DNA from 2 places in the Streptomonospora arabica genome. Region 2 is predicted to be linked to the other one. Evidence: predicted binding sites of a transcription regulator. Region 2 holds the regulator's gene; the other holds the start of a gene.
What was found. The regulator HspR, encoded in region 2, represses chaperone genes until heat shock. The targets are predictions, from matches to a motif close to ANTTGAGTCNNNNNGACTCAANT.
Positions count from the first base shown of each region.

Region 1: lon (endopeptidase La) is a predicted target of HspR. The motif match lies at 2,940-2,962, and genes of this name have one in related genera.

Region 1 covers NZ_BAAAQI010000004.1:268,625-278,292, forward strand. Annotated here, with positions in the region: gene ABD284_RS09605 (AbrB/MazE/SpoVT family DNA-binding domain-containing protein) at 1-130, shown strand, start outside; gene ABD284_RS09610 (hypothetical protein) at 127-438, shown strand; gene lon (endopeptidase La) at 517-2,928, opposite strand; gene ABD284_RS09620 (response regulator) at 3,081-3,737, opposite strand; gene ABD284_RS09625 (sensor histidine kinase) at 3,734-5,011, opposite strand; gene ABD284_RS09630 (MFS transporter) at 5,168-6,538, opposite strand; gene ABD284_RS09635 (3-hydroxybutyrate dehydrogenase) at 6,839-7,663, shown strand; gene ABD284_RS09640 (helix-turn-helix domain-containing protein) at 7,648-9,645, shown strand.
Region 2 covers NZ_BAAAQI010000021.1:12,208-21,875, reverse strand. Annotated here, with positions in the region: gene ABD284_RS23015 ((Fe-S)-binding protein) at 1-1,212, opposite strand, end outside; gene dnaK (molecular chaperone DnaK) at 1,772-3,619, shown strand; gene grpE (nucleotide exchange factor GrpE) at 3,654-4,388, shown strand; gene dnaJ (molecular chaperone DnaJ) at 4,518-5,675, shown strand; gene ABD284_RS22995 (heat shock protein transcriptional repressor HspR) at 5,681-6,103, shown strand; gene clpB (ATP-dependent chaperone ClpB) at 6,264-8,885, shown strand; gene ABD284_RS22985 (DUF6458 family protein) at 9,018-9,227, opposite strand.

The DNA of each region.
Region 1 (9,668 bases), on a different contig from region 2:
GGGCCAGGCCGCGGAGCAGGAAGCCGAAGACGACCTCGCGGCCGGCCGCTACACGACGTTCGAAGATGAAGAGGAGTTCCTCGCCCACCTCGATGAGGTGACAGGCCGGAAACCCGGTGAGGCCACGTGAAGTTCCGCACGTCGAGTGCCTTCGACCGCCAACTCCTTCGCCTCCCCGAACAGCAGCAACGCTTGTTTCGCCGCGCTGTTTACGAGCATTTCCTCCCGGCGCTCAAAGCTGGGGCCTTGAGCGGTGATCCGCCGTGGCCGCTCCGCCTTCGCATCCATCGACTCCACCAGCACGAGATCTATACGTTGACATGGAACTTCAGTGGTCCCGACGGTCGGGCCACCTTCCATTTCGAGAAGGACGAAAAAGGGGACACCGTCCTCGTCTGGCGTCGCATCGGCGACCACTCCATTTACAAGGACCCGTGACCCGCGTGTGGGCCGCCCCGGGCGGGACGGCCCACACCGCGGTTGCGCGTTACCGGTTCTCGCCCGGTCCCCGTTCGGTTACGCCGCCAGCGGCTGCGGGGCCTTCGCCGGGTCGAGGGCCAGTTCGAGCACCTCGCGGACGTCGCCGACCGGGTGGACGGTGAGCTGTTCGCGGATGTCCTCGGGGACGTCGTCGAGATCCGGCTCGTTGCGGGCCGGGATCAGCACCGTGGTGATCCCCGCGCGGTGCGCCGCCAGGAGCTTCTGCTTCACGCCCCCGATCGGCAGCACCCGCCCCGTCAGCGAGACCTCGCCGGTCATGGCCACGTCGGAGCGCGCGGGGCGGCCCGACAGGAGCGAGGCCAGGGCGGTGGTCATGGTGACACCGGCGCTGGGCCCGTCCTTGGGGATCGCGCCCGCGGGGACGTGCAGGTGGACGCCCCGCTCCTTGAGGTCGCCGACCGGCAGTTCCAGCTCAGCGCCGCGCGAGCGCAGGTAGGACAGCGCGATCTGGGCGGACTCCTTCATCACGTCGCCCAGCTGGCCGGTCAGGGTCAGCCCGCCGGCCCCGGACTCGGGGTCGGCCAGGGACGCCTCGACGAAGAGCACGTCGCCGCCGGCGCCGGTGACCGCCAGGCCGGTGGCCACTCCCGGGACCGAGGTGCGGTCGGCGGTCTCGGGGGTGTGCTTGGGCCGCCCGATGAAGCCGGGCAGGTCGTCGGCGCCGACCGACACCGGCAGCTCGCGCTCGCCCAGCGCCAGGCCCGAGGCCACCTTGCGCAGCACCCGGGCGACCGTGCGCTCCAGCTCGCGCACGCCCGCCTCGCGCGTGTACTCGGCGGCGATCCGGCGCAGCGCGCCGTCGGCGAGCTCCACCTCGCCGGACTCCAGCCCGGCCCGCTCCAGCTGGCGCGGGAGCAGGTGGTCGCGCGCGATGGTCACCTTCTCGTCTTCGGTGTAGCCGTCGAGCTGCACCAGCTCCATCCGGTCCAGCAGCGGGCCGGGGACGGTCTCCAGGGCGTTGGCGGTGGCCAGGAAGACGACGTCGGACAGGTCGAGGTCCACCTCCAGGTAGTGGTCGCGGAAGGTGTGGTTCTGCGCGGGGTCGAGGACCTCCAGCAGCGCCGAGGTGGGATCGCCGCGGAAGTCGCTGCCGACCTTGTCGATCTCGTCGAGCAGCACGACCGGGTTCATCGAGCCCGACTCCTTGATCGCGCGGACGATGCGCCCCGGCAGCGCACCGACGTAGGTGCGCCGGTGGCCGCGGATCTCGGCCTCGTCGCGCACACCGCCCAGGGCGACCCGCGTGAACTGGCGGCCCATCGATCGGGCCACGGACTCGCCCAGCGAGGTCTTGCCCACGCCGGGCGGGCCGACCAGCGCCAGCACGGCACCGCTGCGCCGCCCGCCGACCACGCCCAGGCCCTTGTCCTCGCGCCGCTTGCGCACCGCCAGGTACTCGACGATGCGCTCCTTGACGTCGTCGAGGCCGGCGTGGTCGGCGTCGAGGATCTCTCGGGCGCCGGCGATGTCGTAGGCGTCCTCGGTACGGGTGTTCCAGGGCATGTCCAGGATCGTGTCGAGCCAGGTGCGGATCCAGCCGGACTCCGGCGAGGAGTCGCCCGCCCGCTCCAGCTTGTCGACCTCCTCCAGCGCGGCCTTGCGGACGTGGTCGGGCAGTTCGGCCGACTCCACGCGCTCGCGGTAGTCGTCCTCCTCGCTGCCCGGCCGGCCGGAGAGCTCGTTGAGCTCCTTGCGGATGGCCTCCATCTGGCGCCGCAGCAGGAACTCGCGCTGCTGCTTGTCGACGCCCTCCTGCACGTCCTGGTCGATGGTCTCGGCGACGTCGAGCTCGGCCAGGTATTCGCGGGTCCAGTCGCCGAGCAGCCGCAGCCGCTCCGACACGTCGTAGGTCTCCAGGAGCTGGAGCTTCTGCGCGGTCTTGAGGAACGGGGAGTAGCCGCCGCGGTCGGCCAGGCTGCCCGGGTCCTCCAGCTGCTGGATACCGTCCAGGATCTGCCAGGCGCCGCGCTTCTGCAGGTAGGTGGTCAGCAGGGACTTGTACTCGCGCGCCTGCTCATGGACCTTGCCGGGGTGGCCGCCCTCCGGCGGCTCCTCGCTGTGGACCTCGGCCGAGACCCACAGGGCGGCGCCGGGCCCGGTGGTCCCGCTGCCGACACGGGCCCGCGCCGTACCCCGAACGACCGCGGCCGGTTCCCCCTCGGGGGTGCGGCCGACCTGCTCGATCACGGCGATGGTGCCGACCGCGGCGTAGTTGCCGTCGATGCGGGGGACGATCAGCACCCGCGGCTTGCTCGCGGACCGGACTCCGGGACCCTTCGCAGCGCCGTCGCCGCCGGCGCGCGCGGCGTCGACCGCGGCACGCACCTCGGAGTCGCCGATGTCCACCGGCACGACCATTCCGGGGAGGACGACCTCTTCGTCGAGGGGAAGCACGGGGAACGTCGCGTTGGACTGCGCTTCAGTCATCAGACCCTCCTTGTTGAGTCACTATCACTCAATAAACGAGAGTCCGCTTTTGTTCCCCCTGTTGTGTTCGCCGTGAGCGATCGGCTGTACGCCCTGCCCAGGGAGCCTTCCGAGGGTCGGGCCGCACCTGCTGCGCCGCGCCTCGTCCCGTTTCACCGCACCAGTCCGGCGCGGTAGGCGATCACGACGAGTTGGGCGCGGTCGCGGGCGTGCAGCTTGACCATGGCGCGGCTGACGTGCGTGCGCGCGGTGGCGGGGCTGACGACGAGCCGATCGGCGATCTCGCCGTTGGACAGGCCCTCACCGACCAGGGCCAGGACCTCGCGCTCCCGCTCGGTCAGCTCGCCGAGGTCGGGGCGCGGCCCGCCGGCGGGCGCGCGCGAGGTGAACGAGGCGATGACGCTGCGCGTGACCGAGGGCGAGAGCAGCGACTCCCCCGCCGCGGCGAGCCGGATGGCGCGCAGCAGCTCGCCGGGGTCGCTGTCCTTGATCAGGAACCCGGCGGCACCGGCGCGCAGCGCGTCGAAGACGTACTCGTCGAGCTCGAACGTCGTCAGCACGACCACGCGGGTGCACGCCAGCGAGTCGTCGGCGGCGATCTCGCGCAGCGCCGCGATGCCGTCCATCCCGGGCATGCGCACGTCCATCAGCACGACATCGGGGCGCTCGCGGCGCACCAGGTCGACGGCCGCGCGGCCGTCGGCGGCCTCGCCGGCGGGCTCCATGTCGTCCTCGGCCTCGATCAGCACGCGCAGGCCCATGCGCACCAGGGCCTGGTCGTCGGCGACGGCGACGCGGACGGCGCTCACCGCTCCCCCGCGGGCAGCTCGGCGCGCACCCGGAACCCGCCGTCGGCGCGCGGCCCGGCCTCCAGGCGTCCGCCGACGGCGCGGGCACGCTCGCGCATGCCCGCGATGCCGCTGCCCTCCTCGTAGGCCTGGCCGGGGCGCGCGGGCCCGCTGTCGGTGATCTCCACGGTCAACTCCTCGGGGTGGTAGCCGATGGAAACGGCCGCCGCGCCGCCGCCGTGCCGGACGGCGTTGGTCAGCGCCTCCTGGACGATGCGGAACGCGGCGTGGTCGACGGCGGCCGGGAGTGCGGTGCGCTCCCCTTCGATGCGCACCCGCACCCGGTCGCCCGCGGGATCGATACCCGCTGCGAGCTCGTCGATTCGGTCCAGGCCGGGAACCGGTTCGCGCGCGGACCCGGACGGCCCGCCGACGGGTGCGTCCTCCCCGGACGGCTCGTCCGGCGTTTCCGCGCCGCGGTCGTCCGCGCCGTCGCTGCGGAACACCGCCAGGGTCCCGCGCAGCTCCTCCAGCGCGTCCTTGCTGGTCTGGCGGATCGCCTGGAGCGCGGGTTCGGCCTGCTGCGGGCGCTTGCCGAGCACGTGCAGGGCCACGCCCGCCTGCATGTTGATGACCGAGAGACTGTGGCCGACCACGTCGTGCACCTCGCGGGCGATGCGCAGCCGCTCCTCGTAGACCGAGCGGCGCACCTCGTCGTCGCGTTCGCGCCGGCTGCTCTCGCGGCGCGAACGCACGATCACGCCCACCGCGGCGGGCGCCAGGAGCAGGGCCAGCAGGATCGCCAGCGAGCCGACGGTGTCAGGCTCGAACAACCCGAGGTAGGGGCGGTCGGCGCGCTCGGCCAGGAAGAGGGGGACCGCGAGGGCGGTCCAGGGCGTCCACTGCCGCAGCGGCAGGCGCACCGCCATCGTGTAGACGAGCACCGCCGGCCCGATCCGCAGCATGCCGCCCTGCTGGTCCAGGGCGTAGAACACGGCTGTCGCGACCATGGCGAAGGCGAAGGCCGTGCGGGGGCGGAAGCGGCGGAGGGCCAGGGCCGCGACGACCACCGCGACGCACACGTAGGCCGCCGGCGGCAGTGCGGCGAACTCGGGGCCGGAGCCCTGGGCCCACGGCGGCCGCCCGTCCGACAGCGGACCGCCCGGAGCCCACGGCGGTCCGGAACCGGACTGCGGCCACGGCCCCCGGGCTTGGGCGGCGCCCAGCGACACCACGCCCACGAACAGGGCGATCGGCACGTCCAGCGCGAGGACGCGGGCGATACGTTGGCTCACGCCCATGACGGTAGTCGGCCCCGCCGCCCGGGTCGTCAGCGCCGCGTCGTATCCGCACTGGTGCGGCGAGCGCAGACCGGAGCCGCTCGGTGCGGGACCGCCGGGACCGCGGGACCGCGCCGGACGCGCGCGGACCCGCGCTCGTCCCGCGGCGCCTCAGCCCTTCCCGGCGGAGCGCTCGGCGAACACCGGGTCGTCCAGGTCGCGGCCGCGCGTCTCGCGCGAGGCCGCCACCGCCCCCACCGTCAGCACGCAGGCCGCGGCGACGTACACCGACACCGGAACGGAGGTGCCGAAGGTCGACAGCAGCCAGGTGGCGATCAGCGGCGCGAGCCCGCCGGCGACGATCGACGCGAGCTGGTAGCCGATGGAGGCGCCGGAGTAGCGCGTCCGAGTGCCGAACAGCTCGGAGAAGAACGCCGCCTGGGGCCCGTACATCGCCGCGTGCAGCACCAGGCCGACTCCCGCGGCGGCCAGCACCATCCCGAACCCGCCGGCGTCGATGATCGGGAAGAACGCGAACGCCCACAGCCCGGTCCCGATCGCGCCGAAGGCGATGACGGGGCGGCGGCCGAAGCGGTCGGAGAGGGTCCCCCAGATCGGGATGGCCACGAGCTGCACCGCCGCGGCCGCGAGCAGGGCGTTGAGGACGGTGCCGCGTTCGACTCCGGCCTCCTGCACCGCGTAGACGAGGATGAACGCGGTGATCACGTAGTAGGAGATGTTCTCGGCGAGGCGCACCCCCATGGCCACCAGGATCTCCCGCCAGTGCCGGCGCACGACCTCGACGACGGGGGCGCGCTCGCCCGCGTCCCGCCCCGCGCGCGCCTGCGCGGCGCGGGCGGCCGCGGCCTGGAACACCGGCGACTCCTCGACGGCGAGCCGGACGTAGAGGCCCACGATGACCAGAATCCCCGACAGCAGGAACGGGATGCGCCAGCCCCAGGCCTCGAAGGCGGAGTCGGCCATGGTGGCGGCCAGCACCGCGAGCACGGCGGTCGCCAGCAGGTTGCCGCAGGGCACGCCCGCCTGCGGCCACGACGCCCAGAACCCGCGGTGCTTGGGGCTGCCGTGCTCGGACACCAGCAGGACGGCGCCGCCCCATTCGCCGCCGAGGGCGAAGCCCTGGATCACCCGCAGGGTGATCAGCAGCAGCGGAGCGGCCGTTCCGATGGTCGCGTAGGCGGGCAGCAGGCCGATGGCGAAGGTGGCCCCGCCCATCATCAGCAGACTGATGACCAGCAGCTTCTTACGGCCGACGCGGTCGCCGAAGTGGCCGAAGACCAGGCCGCCCAGGGGGCGTGCGACGAACCCGATCGCGTAGGTGCCGAAGGCGAGCAGCACTCCGGTGAGGGGGTCGGACTCGGGGAAGAACACGACCCCGAAGACCAGGGCCGCCGCCGAGCCGTAGAGGAAGAAGTCGTACCACTCCACTGTGGTGCCGATGAGGCTGGAGGTCACGACCTTCGCGAACGATCCGCGAGGCGCTGCGGCCGGGGCGTCGGAGGGGGAGTTTGGCACAGCCATGTGATCGTCTTCCGCTCGGTATGGGGGTGCGTCGTCGCAGCGTAGGAGCGGGCGTGTGAGGGGGGCCATATCCGCCGGGCACCGATACCGGGGGCGGGGTGTGTGCCGCGGCCACACACCCCGCCCCCGGCCGGGAGGGCGGCGGCCACGCGGTCGACGGCCGAGGCGTCGGGCCCGCCTGCTGCCGGGGGTGCCGGCCGCGGCCCCGGGAGGTTATGGTCGTCGGCTACATACCGGGAGGCGCTCGTGTGGGCGCGACGGCCATCCGCCGCCGGGGAGGAGGAACCCTAGATTGGCGCCATGACGACCCGCGAATCCCCCCGGGCGGCCCCGTCCGCGCCCGAGCCGCTGCTCGCCGACACCGCCGCGGCCGCCCGAGGCCCCGACCTGCGCGGCCGCACCGCCGTCGTCACCGGCGCGGCCGGCGGGATCGGCCGGGCGTGCGCCGAGCGGCTGAGCGCCGCCGGCGCCGCGGTGCTCCTGGCCGACCGCGATGCGGACGGGCTGCGCGCCCTGGAGGAGGCCGGTACCGGCACCGCCGTGCCCGTCGACCTGACCGACCTCGACGCGGCGGCCGAGGTCGCGCGCGGCGCCGACATCCTGGTCAACAACGCCGGAGTGCAGACCGTCGCGCCGATCGAGGAGTTCCCGCCCGACCGCTTCGCGCTGATCCTGCGGCTGATGCTGGAGGCGCCGTTCCACCTGGTGCGGGCGGCGCTGCCGCACATGTACGCCCGGGGCTGGGGGCGTATCGTGAACATCTCCTCGGTGCACGGGCTGCGCGCCTCCCCCTACAAGTCGGCCTACGTCGCGGCCAAGCACGGCCTGGAGGGCTTCTCCAAGGTCGCCGCGATCGAGGGCGCCGCCCGCGGCGTCACCTCCAACTGCATCAACCCCGGCTACGTGCGCACTCCCCTGGTCGAGCGCCAGATCGCCGAGCAGGCGCGCGCGCACGCGATCCCCGAGGACGAGGTGGTCGACTCGGTGCTGCTGGCCCGCAGCCCGCTCAAGCGGCTGATCGAGCCGTCCGAGGTGGCGGCGATGGCCGCGTACCTGTGCGGCCCCGAGGCGTCCCATGTCAACGGGGCCTCCCTGGCGATGGACGGAGCATGGAGCGCGAGCTGAGCGAGCACACGGATCGAGACCGTTACCGGGAGCAGACCCGGCCCCGGGCGCAGGCGGTGCCGGACCCGACCGCCGCCGAGGCGGGCGGAGGCGGCGCGCAGGCGCAGTTCCTGCGGCTGCTGCTGCGGGACGCGCCCGCCGTGGAGTACGAGCGCCCGCTCGTGCGGGCCCGCGCGGCGGGCGGCGGCGCCGAGGAGCTGGCCGACCTGGAGGAGGCCAAGGTGCTGGCGCTGCGCGTGCGCACGGTGCTCTCCGACCGGCGGCGCCGGGAGTCCGAGCTGAGCGCCCTGTTCGAGACCGCCAACGACCTGGCGGGCATGCGCGACCTCGACCAGGTGCTGCGGGCGATCGTCGACCGCGCCCGCAACCTGCTGGGCACCGACACCGCCTACCTGACCCTGCGCGACACCGCCGTGGAGGACGGCGACACGGTCATGCGGGTGACCTCCGGCTCGGTCTCGGCGCGCTTCCAGCAGCTGCGGCTGGGGCCGGGCGAGGGCCTGGGCGGGCTCGTCGCCGAGACGGCGCTGCCCTATGTCACCGCCAACTACTTCGCCGACAGCCGGTTCGAGCACACCGACACCATCGACGCCGGCGTGCTCGACGAGGGCCTGGTGGCGATCCTGGGCGTGCCGCTGCAGCTCAACGGGCGCGTCATCGGCGTGCTCTTCGCCGCCAACCGGCGCGAGCGCCCCTTCTCCCACGCGGAGGTGGCCCTGCTCGGGTCGTTGGCCACCCACGCCTCGATCGCCATCGACAGCGCCAACCTGTTGGAGAAGACCCGCGCGGCGCTGGAGGAGCTGAACGAGGTCAACCAGCGCCTGACCGACCACAGCCGCGCGGTCGAGCGCGCCGCCGACGCCCACGACCGGCTCACCGACCTGGTGCTGCGCGGCGGCGGCATCGAGGAGGTCGAGGCCGCTGTCAGCGCGGTGCTGGGCGGAGCCGTCACCGTCTACGACGCCTCGCGACACGCCGAGCGCCTCGCTCCCGAGCTGGCCCAGGCGGCGGGCGCATCCCGCTCCAGCGGGCGCGCGGTGCGCTCCGGCAGCGGGTGGGTGGCCGCCGCCGTGGCCGGCGGGGAGCCGCTGGGCGCGGTGGTGCTGGAGGGGGTCGACCTCGGCGCCGCCGACCAGCGCATCCTGGAGCGCGCGGCGATGGTGATCGCGCTGCTGCTGGTGATGCGCCGGTCGGCCAGCGAGGCGGAGAACCGTGTGCGCGGCGACCTGCTGGACGCCGTGCTGGACGCGCCCGGACGCGACCCCGACACGCTGCGCCGCCGCGCCGAGCGGCTGGGCGCCGACCTGGACGCCGAGCACGCCGTCGTGGTGGCCGAGGCTCCCGGCGCCCATCCCGGACGGCTGCGTTCGGCGGCGATGCACCTGGCCGAGACCTCCGGCGGCCTGGCGGGCGCCCGGGCGGGCACGACCGTGCTGGTGCTGCCCGGTCCGCGGCCGGCGGAGGCGGGACGCAGGGCCGCCGGCGCGCTGGCCGCCGCGGTCAACACCGCGGTCACCGCCGGCGTCTCCGGGCCGACCTCGGGACTGGCCGACTACGCGGCCCGCTTCTCGGAGGCGCGCCGGTGCCTGCGGACCCTGGTGGCCCTGGGCCGCTCGGGCGAGGTCGCCGCACCGGAGGACCTGGGGTTCTTCGGCGTGCTGCTGGGCGGCGACCGCGACGTGGCCGGGTTCGTCGACTCGGTCCTGGGACCGCTGCTGGACTACGACCGCCGCCGCGAGACGGCGCTGGTGGAGACGCTGCGCGCCTACTTCGCGCACGGGGGCAGCATGTCGCGGGCCAAGGACGCGCTCCACGTGCACGTCAACACGGTCGCTCAGCGCCTGGAGCGCGTCGGCCGACTCATCGGTCCCGACTGGCACGAGCCCGGCCGGGCCCTGGAGATCCAACTGGCGCTGCGGCTGCACGCGCTGCTGCGGGGCGGGCTGGCCGAGGCCGAGGAAGCCGAGCGCGGCGGACCGTGACGCGCCCGCGTCCACTCCTGCCC
Region 2 (9,668 bases):
CTCGATGTCGACCGGGCACTGCTCGACGCAGGCGCCGCAGTTGGTGCAGGACCACAGCACGTCGGGGTGGATGACGCCGCCCTCCTCCTCGGTGCCCACCAGCGGCCGCTGCAGGAGCGTGAGCACGTCGGTGTCGGCGTGCGCGGCGTCCTCCTTGGCCTTCTCCTCCAGCGTCTCGGCGGTCAGGCCCTGCATGAGGTAGGGCGCCTTGGCGTAGGCGTGCTCGCGCAGGTCCATGACCAGCTTCTTGGGCGAGAGCGGCTTGCCGGTGTTCCAGGCGGGGCACTGCGACTGGCAGCGGCCGCACTCCGTGCAGGTGGAGAAGTCGAGCAGGCCCTTCCAGGTGAAGTCCTCGACCTTGCCGACGCCGAAGGGGTCCTCGTCGGGGTCGGCCTCCTCGAAGTCCAGCGGCTGCTTGCCGGTCTTGTCCATCATCGGCTTGACGGCGCCCAGCGCCGGAGCGCCCTCGGGGTCGCGCTTGAAGTAGATGTTGAACGGCGCGGTGAAGCGGTGCCAGCCGATGCCCATGGTCAGCACCGCGGCCAGGACCATGAAGAACATCCAGGAGATGACCAGCTTGAACGCGGCGACCAGGGCGAGGGCCGGTTCGCTCGCCGGAAGCACTGCGCCCAGCGCGTGCGAGACCGGCGTCGCCCAGACCGGGAACGGGAAGTCGTCCATGGCGACCTTGATCCCGCGGATCACGAAGATGGCGGCCAGCAGCGCGATGATGTAGGCCTCGACGTAGTAGGCCGTCCAGTGCACGGAGTTGGCGAAGCGGGAGTCGCGCCCGATCCGGCGGGGGCTCTTGATCTGGCGGTAGACGGCCAGCCCCGCGATGGAGACCAGGCCCAGCGCCGCGATGAGCTCGATGGCCAGGCCGTAGACGGTCCAGTCGTGGATCAGCGGCAGGTGGAAGTGGGGGTCCCACACCTCGCCGTGCGCCTCGGCCACGGTGAACACCAGCAGGGGGAAGGACACCATCACGAACCAGTGGGCCACTCCCACCCAGGGCCGCTTGAGCATCCGGTTGTGCCCGAGCACCTCGATCAGCGTGGTCGTCAGTCGCCGGCCGAAGGGCCCGGTGCGCCCGCTCTCCACCGGGCGGCCCAGACGCACGGTCTGCACCATCCGGCGGATGCCGTAGGCGAACACGGCGACCCCGACCACGGCGACGAGGGTCGTGATGATCCCCAGAACGATGTAGAGCATCGCCTGCGGCCTCCCATCCTGCTGTCCTGCTCCGATGCGCCACACACCGGCGGTCCACCAAATGTTACTAGCCAGTAATGCCGGGCGGGTCCATCACCCCCGGCTCAGGCGCATCGACGGCCGCGGGCTCCAACGGTAGAGGCCCGCGCGCCGCCGCGAATCGGCGGGTTCGCCTGCGCCGCCGTGCCGAGCTGCGGTGGGGCCCTCGTTCCCATCATCGCCCGCGCGCGGGGGCCCGCGGCCCGGGCGCGCCGGTGCGTGATGCGCGCGGGCCGCCGCGCGGCCGCGTCCGTCCGCGTTCGCGGAGATGCTGCGCACACTCGGCGGTCGGCCGCCCCCGCTCGTCCCCGGTGCGCCCCTGACGCGCCCCTGAGACCTGCCCGGGGCCCGCCCGGACTTCCCTCGGCGAGGTCCCGCCGCGGGAACAAAGGGCGCGCCCCCAGCCGTTATAGGGGCGGAACCAAGGATTGAGTCCGAGCGACTCAAGTGATTTGACAGCAGACGAACCGCGAAGCAAACTTACGTCTGTAAGACTCAACTCTGACGGAGGAACGAACTCATGGCACGTGCGGTCGGTATCGACCTGGGGACGACGAACTCGGTCGTCTCGGTCTTGGAGGGCGGCGAGCCCACGGTCATCGCCAACGCCGAAGGCGCCCGGACCACCCCGTCCGTCGTTGCCTTCGCCAAGAACGGCGAGGTGCTCGTCGGCGAGGTCGCCAAGCGCCAGGCGGTCACCAACGTTGACCGGACCATCCGCTCGGTGAAGCGCCACATCGGCACCGACTGGAAGACCGAGATCGACGAGAAGACGTTCAACTCGCAGCAGATCAGCGCGTTCGTGCTGCAGAAGCTCAAGCGCGACGCCGAGGCCTACCTGGGCGAGGAGGTCACCGACGCCGTCATCACGGTGCCGGCCTACTTCAGCGACTCCCAGCGCCAGTCCACCAAGGAAGCGGGCACGATCGCGGGCCTCAACGTCCTGCGCATCATCAACGAGCCCACCTCCGCGGCGCTGGCCTACCACCTGGAGAAGGAGGACGAGGCCACCATCCTGGTCTACGACCTCGGCGGCGGCACCTTCGACGTGTCCCTGCTGGAGGTCGGCGACGGCGTGGTCGAGGTGAAGGCCACCAACGGCGACAACCACCTCGGCGGCGACGACTGGGACCAGGCCGTCGTCGACTGGCTGGTCGAGCGCTTCAAGAACTCCAACGGCGTCGACCTGTCCAAGGACAAGATGGCGCTGCAGCGTCTGCGCGAGGCCGCCGAGAAGGCCAAGATCGAGCTGTCCAGCTCCAGCGAGTCGGCCATCAACCTGCCCTACATCACCGCCTCGTCCGAGGGCCCTCTGCACCTGGACGAGAAGCTGAGCCGGGCCGAGTTCCAGCGCCTGACCTCCGACCTGCTGGACCGCACCAAGTCGCCCTTCCACCAGGTCATCAAGGACGCCGGTATCAGCGTCGACAAGATCGACCACGTGGTCATGGTCGGCGGTTCCACCCGCATGCCCGCGGTCGTGGAGCTGGTCAAGGAGCTCACCGGGGGCAAGGAGCCCAACAAGGGCGTCAACCCCGACGAGGTCGTGGCCATCGGTGCCGCGCTCCAGGCCGGCGTGCTCAAGGGCGAGGTCAAGGACGTCCTGCTGCTGGACGTCACCCCGCTGTCGCTGGGCATCGAGACCAAGGGCGGCGTGTTCACCAAGCTGATCGAGAAGAACACGACCATCCCGACCAAGCGCTCGGAGATCTTCACCACCGCCGACGACAACCAGCCCTCGGTGCAGATCCAGGTCTACCAGGGCGAGCGCGAGATCGCGCAGTACAACAAGAAGCTCGGCGTCTTCGACCTGAGCGGCATCCCGCCGGCGCCCCGCGGCGTGCCCCAGATCGAGGTCACCTTCGACATCGACGCCAACGGCATCGTGAACGTGACCGCGAAGGACATGGGCACGGGCAAGGAGCAGTCGGTCACCATCTCCGGCGGCTCGGCCATGAGCAAGGACGACATCGACAAGATGGTCCGCGAGGCCGAGGAGTACGCCGAGGAGGACCGCAAGCGCCGCGAGGAGGCCGAGGTCCGCAACAACGCGGAGTCCCTCGTCTACCAGACCGAGAAGGTCATCAAGGACAACGAGGACAAGATCCCCGACGACGTCAAGTCCGAGACCGAGGGTGCCGTCGGCGAGCTGAAGACGGCGCTGGAGGGCACCGACATCGAGGCCATCCGGCAGGCGAGCGAGAAGGTCGCGCTGGCCAGCCAGAAGATCGGCTCCTCCATCTACGGCCAGGGCCAGCAGGGCGGCGGTGAGGACGCCTCGGCCGACGCCCAGGACCGGTCCGACGACGATGGAGACGTCGTGGACGCCGAGATCGTCGACGAGGACAAGAAGGACGGCAACGCCTGATCGGCCGAGAGGCAAGGCAAGGGAGGCGCAGCCAATGGCGCTGCCGGAGAACGAGAACGGCGAGGAGCAGCAGGGGCCGGTGATCCGCGACAAGCGGCGCATAGATCCCGAAACAGGTGAGCTCCGTACGCCCGAGGGGGCCGAGGGTGCCGCTCCCGACTCCCCCGAGGCCGCGGTCGAGGCCGAAGAGGAGCCCGTCGTCATCGACGGGACCGTCGAGGGGGGCGAGCTTCTCAAGGCCCGCGAGCAGGTCGTGGAACTGACCAACGACCTCAAGCGGATCCAGGCGGAGTACGCCAACTACCGCAAGCGCGTCGAGCGCGACCGGGTGGCCTTGCGCGAGCAGGCGACCGCCCAGGTGGTGGGCGACCTGCTGCCGATCCTGGACGACATCGGCCGGGCGCGTGAGCACGACGAGCTCGCGGGCGGGTTCAAGTCCGTGGGTGAGGCGCTGGAGGCGCTGGTCACCAGGCTGGGGCTGCAGAAGTACGGCGAATCGGGCGAGGAGTTCGACCCGAACGTCCACGAGGCCCTGACCATGGTGCCGTCGCCCGACGCCGAGGTGCCCACGGTAATCGAGGTCTTCCAGCCCGGCTACCTCATCGGCGAACGGGTCCTGCGCCCGGCACGCGTGGTGGTGGCCGGTCCCGGGGAGGATGCCGCTGAGGCTCCGGAGTCCGCCGGAACCGAACAGGAGGCCGAGCCGGGCGCCTCCGCAGAGGAGCCCGGCCCCGAGTCCTCCGGCGGGGCCGGTGAGGACAGGCAGTAGACCGTCGAGCCCCGGGCGCCGCGCGGCGCCCGGGGCACGCGGCCACCGGGCCGCACCCCCGCCGAATGCGGGGAAGCGGTCCCGGGGACAATCCGACTCACAGCGCGAAGCGGGAGAAGGCAGACGTCGATGAGCACGAAGGACTACCTGGAGAAGGACTATTACAAGGTCCTCGGAGTCTCAAAGACCGCCTCGCAGGACGAGATCAAGCAGTCCTATCGCAAGCTCGCGCGCGAGAACCACCCCGACGCCAACACCGGCGACGCGCAGGCCGAGGAGCGCTTCAAGGAGATCTCCGAGGCCTACAACGTGCTCAGTGACGAGAAGCGGCGCAAGGAGTACGACGACGCCCGCTCCCTCTTCGGCGGTTCCTACCGCCCCGGCGGGAACACCGGCGCGGGCGGGTTCGACCTGGGCGACCTGTTCGGCCAGGGCGGCGGCACCCAGACCAGCGGGGGCGGCGAGCGGCTGAGCGACCTGTTCGGCGGCCTGTTCGGCGGGCGCGGCCGGACCACGACCCAGCCCCGGCGCGGGGCCGACATCGAGACCGAGACCCGGCTGACGTTCAGCGAGGCGTCCGCCGGACTGACCCGGTCCTTCCAGCTCAGCAGCGACGCCGCGTGCCCCACCTGCAAGGGCACCGGCGCCCGCGCCGGCACCGCTCCCCGCGTGTGCCCGAACTGCTCGGGCACCGGTCACGAGAACCGCAACCTGGGCGGATTCTCGCTTTCCGAGCCGTGCGGCGAGTGCAAGGGGCGCGGCCTGGTGGTCGACGACCCCTGCCTGACGTGCAGCGGCAGCGGGCGCGGCAAGAGCACCCGAACGATCCAGGCCCGGATCCCCGCGGGTGTCTCCGACGGCCAGCGGATCCGGCTCAAGGGCAAAGGCGCGCCGGGCGAGCACGGTGGACCGGCCGGAGACCTCTATGTGGTGGTACATGTGCAGCCGCACCCCGTGTTCGGCAAGTCCGGCGACAACCTGACGATCACCGTTCCGGTGACCTTCCCCGAGGCCGCGCTCGGCGCCGACGTGCGGGTGCCCACCCTCAACGGCCTGCCCGTCACGGTCAAGATCCCACCGGGCACGCCCAACGGCCGGACCTTCCGGGTCCGCGGCAAGGGCACGGCCCGGCGCGACGGGACCGCGGGCGACATGCTGGTCACCGTCGAAGTGGCGGTACCCGACCGCCTCAACGAGGAGGCGCGCGAGGCGCTTGAGAAGTTCCGCGCCGCGACCGCGGACCAGGACCCGCGCAGCGGTCTGGAGACTCGCGCGAAGGGGATGTGAATGTCATGACCGATCCCGGACTGGGCGACGACATCCCGGTCTATGTGATCTCGGTGGCCGCTGAGCTGTCCGGACTGCATCCGCAGACGCTGCGCCAGTACGACCGGCTGGGCCTGGTCTCGCCGGGCCGGGCCTCCGGCCGGGGCAGGCGCTACTCGATGCGCGACATCCGGACGCTGCGCGAGGTGCAGCGGCTCTCCCAGGAGGAGGGGATCAACCTCGCCGGGATCAAGCGCATCCTGGAACTGGAGATCGAGGTGGAGAAGCTGCGCGAGCACCTGTTCCACCTGCGCAACGAGCTGGACGCGGCCCGCTCTGCGGTGGCGCGGCGCTCGGCGGGCGAGACCGGCGGCGGCGAGCTGCTGCCGGTGCGGCGCGCCCGGGTGACGATCTTCAACACCTCCCCTCCGCCCGAGCAGGACCAGTAGCCGGTCCGGCCGGGCCGCGACGGCCGACCGGCACCGGGCGGGCGCCGAGGCGGCCGGCGGGGGCCGCCTGTGCCCGGAACGGGTGCGCGCCCCGCCGCTGATCCGGCGGGCCCACCACACACAACCGCATAGCGATCACGCGCGAAGGGGGCGGCGACGCATGAACTACAAACTCACCACGAAGAGCCAGGAAGCCGTGGCGGCGGCGATGCGGCGGGCCACCACGGACGGCAACCCGCAGGTCGAGCCGGTCCATCTGCTCGCCGCACTGCTCGACCAGGGCGAGGGGATCATCCGCCCGCTGCTCAAGGAGGTCGGTGCGGCGCCCGACGACCTCTCCGCCAAGCTCGGGCAGACGCTGACCGGCCTGCCCAAGGCCGCCGGCAGCACGGTGGGCGCTCCGCAGAGCTCCCGACAGCTGATCGTCTCGCTGAACACCGCGGCCCAGCGCGCCCAGAAGATGGAGGACGAGTTCGTCTCGACCGAGCACCTGCTGGTGGGGCTGGCCGCCGACGGCGGCGAGGCCAGTCGGCTGCTCAAGGACGCCGGCGCCACTCCCGAGGCGCTGCTCGAAGCGTTCGATCGGGTGCGCGGCCCCGGCCGGGTCACCACCGAGAACCCCGAGGACACCTACCAGGCGCTGGACAAGTACGGCGTCGACCTCACCGGCCGGGCGCGCTCGGGAGCGCTGGACCCGGTGATCGGCCGCGACTCCGAGATCCGCCGGGTGGTGCAGGTGCTCTCCCGGCGCACCAAGAACAACCCGGTGCTGATCGGCGAGCCCGGCGTCGGCAAGACCGCCGTGGTCGAAGGGCTCGCGCAGCGCATCGTGGCCGGCGACGTGCCCGAGTCCCTGCGCGACAAGCGGCTGATCGCCCTCGACCTGTCGTCGATGGTGGCCGGAGCCAAGTACCGCGGCGAGTTCGAGGAGCGCCTCAAAGCCGTGCTCACCGAGATCAAGGAGAGCGACGGCCAGATCATCACCTTCATCGACGAGCTGCACACCATGGTCGGCGCCGGCGCCGCCGAGGGCGCCATGGACGCGGGCAACATGCTCAAGCCGATGCTGGCCCGCGGCGAGCTGCGCATGGTCGGCGCCACCACGCTGGACGAGTACCGTGAGCGCATCGAGAAGGACCCGGCGCTGGAGCGCCGCTTCCAGCAGGTGCTGGTGGGCGAGCCGTCGGCCGCCGACACCATCGCGATCCTGCGCGGTCTCAAGGGCCGCTACGAGGCGCACCACAAGGTGCAGATCGCCGACGCGGCGCTGGTGGCCGCGGCCACGCTGTCGGACCGCTACATCACCGCCCGGTTCCTGCCGGACAAGGCCATCGACCTGATCGACGAGGCCGCCTCGCGCCTGCGCATGGAGATCGACTCCCGCCCGGTGGAGATCGACGAGCTGCAGCGCACCGTCGACCGGCTGAAGATGGAGGAGATGGCGCTGGAGAAGGAGTCCGACGCCGCCTCCCTGCAGCGGCTGGAGCGGCTGCGCGCCGACCTCGCCGACCGGCAGGAGGAGCTCAACGCGCTGGTAGCCCGCTGGGAGCAGGAGAAGGCCGGGCTGAACCGGGTCGGCGAGCTCAAGGAGCGCCTGGACGGGCTGCGCACGCAGGCCGAGCGCGCCCAGCGCGACGGGGACTTCACCGAGGCCTCCCGGCTCATGTACGGCGAGATTCCGCAGCTGGAGAAGCAGCTGGAGGAGGCGTCCCACGCCGAGGAGGAGCAGGGGTCGGCCTCCGCCGCGGAGCCGACGATGGTCAAGGAGGAGGTGGGCGCCGACGACGTCGCCGACGTGGTCTCCTCGTGGACGGGCATCCCCGTCGGTCGGCTGCTGGAGGGCGAGACCGCCAAGCTGCTGCGCATGGAGGAGGAGCTGGGCAAGCGGCTGGTCGGCCAGCACAAGGCGGTGGCCGCGGTCTCCGACGCGGTGCGCCGCGCGCGCACCGGCATCTCCGACCCGGACCGCCCCACCGGCTCGTTCCTGTTCCTGGGCCCCACGGGCGTCGGCAAGACCGAGCTGGCCAAGGCGCTGGCCGAGCTGCTGTTCGACGACGAGCGGGCGATCGTGCGCATCGACATGAGCGAGTACTCCGAGAAGCACTCGGTCTCGCGGCTGGTGGGCGCGCCCCCCGGCTACGTCGGCTACGAGGAGGGCGGCCAGCTCACCGAGGCGGTGCGCCGTCGGCCCTACACGGTGGTGCTGCTGGACGAGGTGGAGAAGGCGCACATCGAGGTCTTCGACACGCTGCTGCAGGTTCTCGACGACGGGCGGCTCACCGACGGCCAGGGGCGCAGCGTCGACTTCCGCAACACGCTGCTGGTCCTGACGTCCAACCTCGGCTCGCAGTTCCTCGTCGACCCCGCGCTGGCGAGCGAGGACCGGCGGGAGAAGGTGATGTCGGTCGTGCGCAGCACCTTCAAGCCGGAGTTCTTGAACCGGCTGGACGACCTGATCGTGTTCGAGGCGCTGTCCACCGACGAGCTGACCCGCATCGTCGACCTGCAGGTCGACCGCCTTGCCGCCCGGCTGAGCGAGCGGCGGCTGGAGCTGGAGGTCACACCGGCCGCCCGCGAGTGGCTGGCGCTGACCGGCTACGACCCGGTCTACGGTGCCCGGCCGCTGCGCCGGCTGGTGCAGGCCGCGATCGGCGACCCGCTGGCCAAGGCGATGCTGGCGGGGGAGCTCACCGAGGGCGACACGGTGGTCGTCGACCTCGACGAGGACGCCGACGCCCTCAGCGTCCGCCCCGCGGCCCGGCCCGAGCCCGCCTCGGCCTGACGCCGCGGCGCGGCGCCTCGACCCAAGCGCCGGCCCCGGCACCGTGTTCGCGGTGCCGGGGCCGTCGCCGTGTCAGGGGACGAGGGGGCGAGAGGCGCCGCCGCGCGGTGCCGCCGGGGGTGCCCGTTCGCGTCAGAGCACGTCGGAGTCGTCCTGGATCGACTGCCGGGTGCGGTCGCGGCGGACCATCATGAGGATGATGGTCAGGACGACCACCGCCACACCGGCGACCATGAAGATCATGCCGATGGCGTCCAGGTTGAGTCCGGCGATTTCCGCGGTGATGCCGTACGCGAGCACGGCCCCGATGACCACCAGGAAGATGCCGAGTCCGATTCCCATTCGCTGCCTCCGCGCCGCGTCTTTTGCGATCCCGTTGCCTACTACTACCCGTTCGTCGACGTGCCATCCCGCGCGCCCGGCCACGTATCGGCGGCGGTCGGGCGAGCGGGCAGCCGGCGGGGTGGCGCGGGTCGCGCGGCGCACGGCCCGGCGACGGGCGCTCAGCTGATCGCGGCCTTGCCGCGGCCGACCACGAGCCGGTATCCGGCCGCGCCGGCGGCGCTGAAGCCGGGGACGCCGATGCTCAGCAGGCCGCACGGGATGGCGGAGCACCGTGGGCCGTGGGCCGCGTGTCGGCGGGCTCCGGGCCGGGGGAGCCGAGGCTCTCGGCCCTAGCCGGTCGGGCGGCTCGCGGAGCCGGCGCGCCGCACCGGTCGGCGGTCGGCGGCGCTTCGGTGCGACCGCCGCAGGACGCGCGACGGCCCGGTGCGCAGGGGTCGT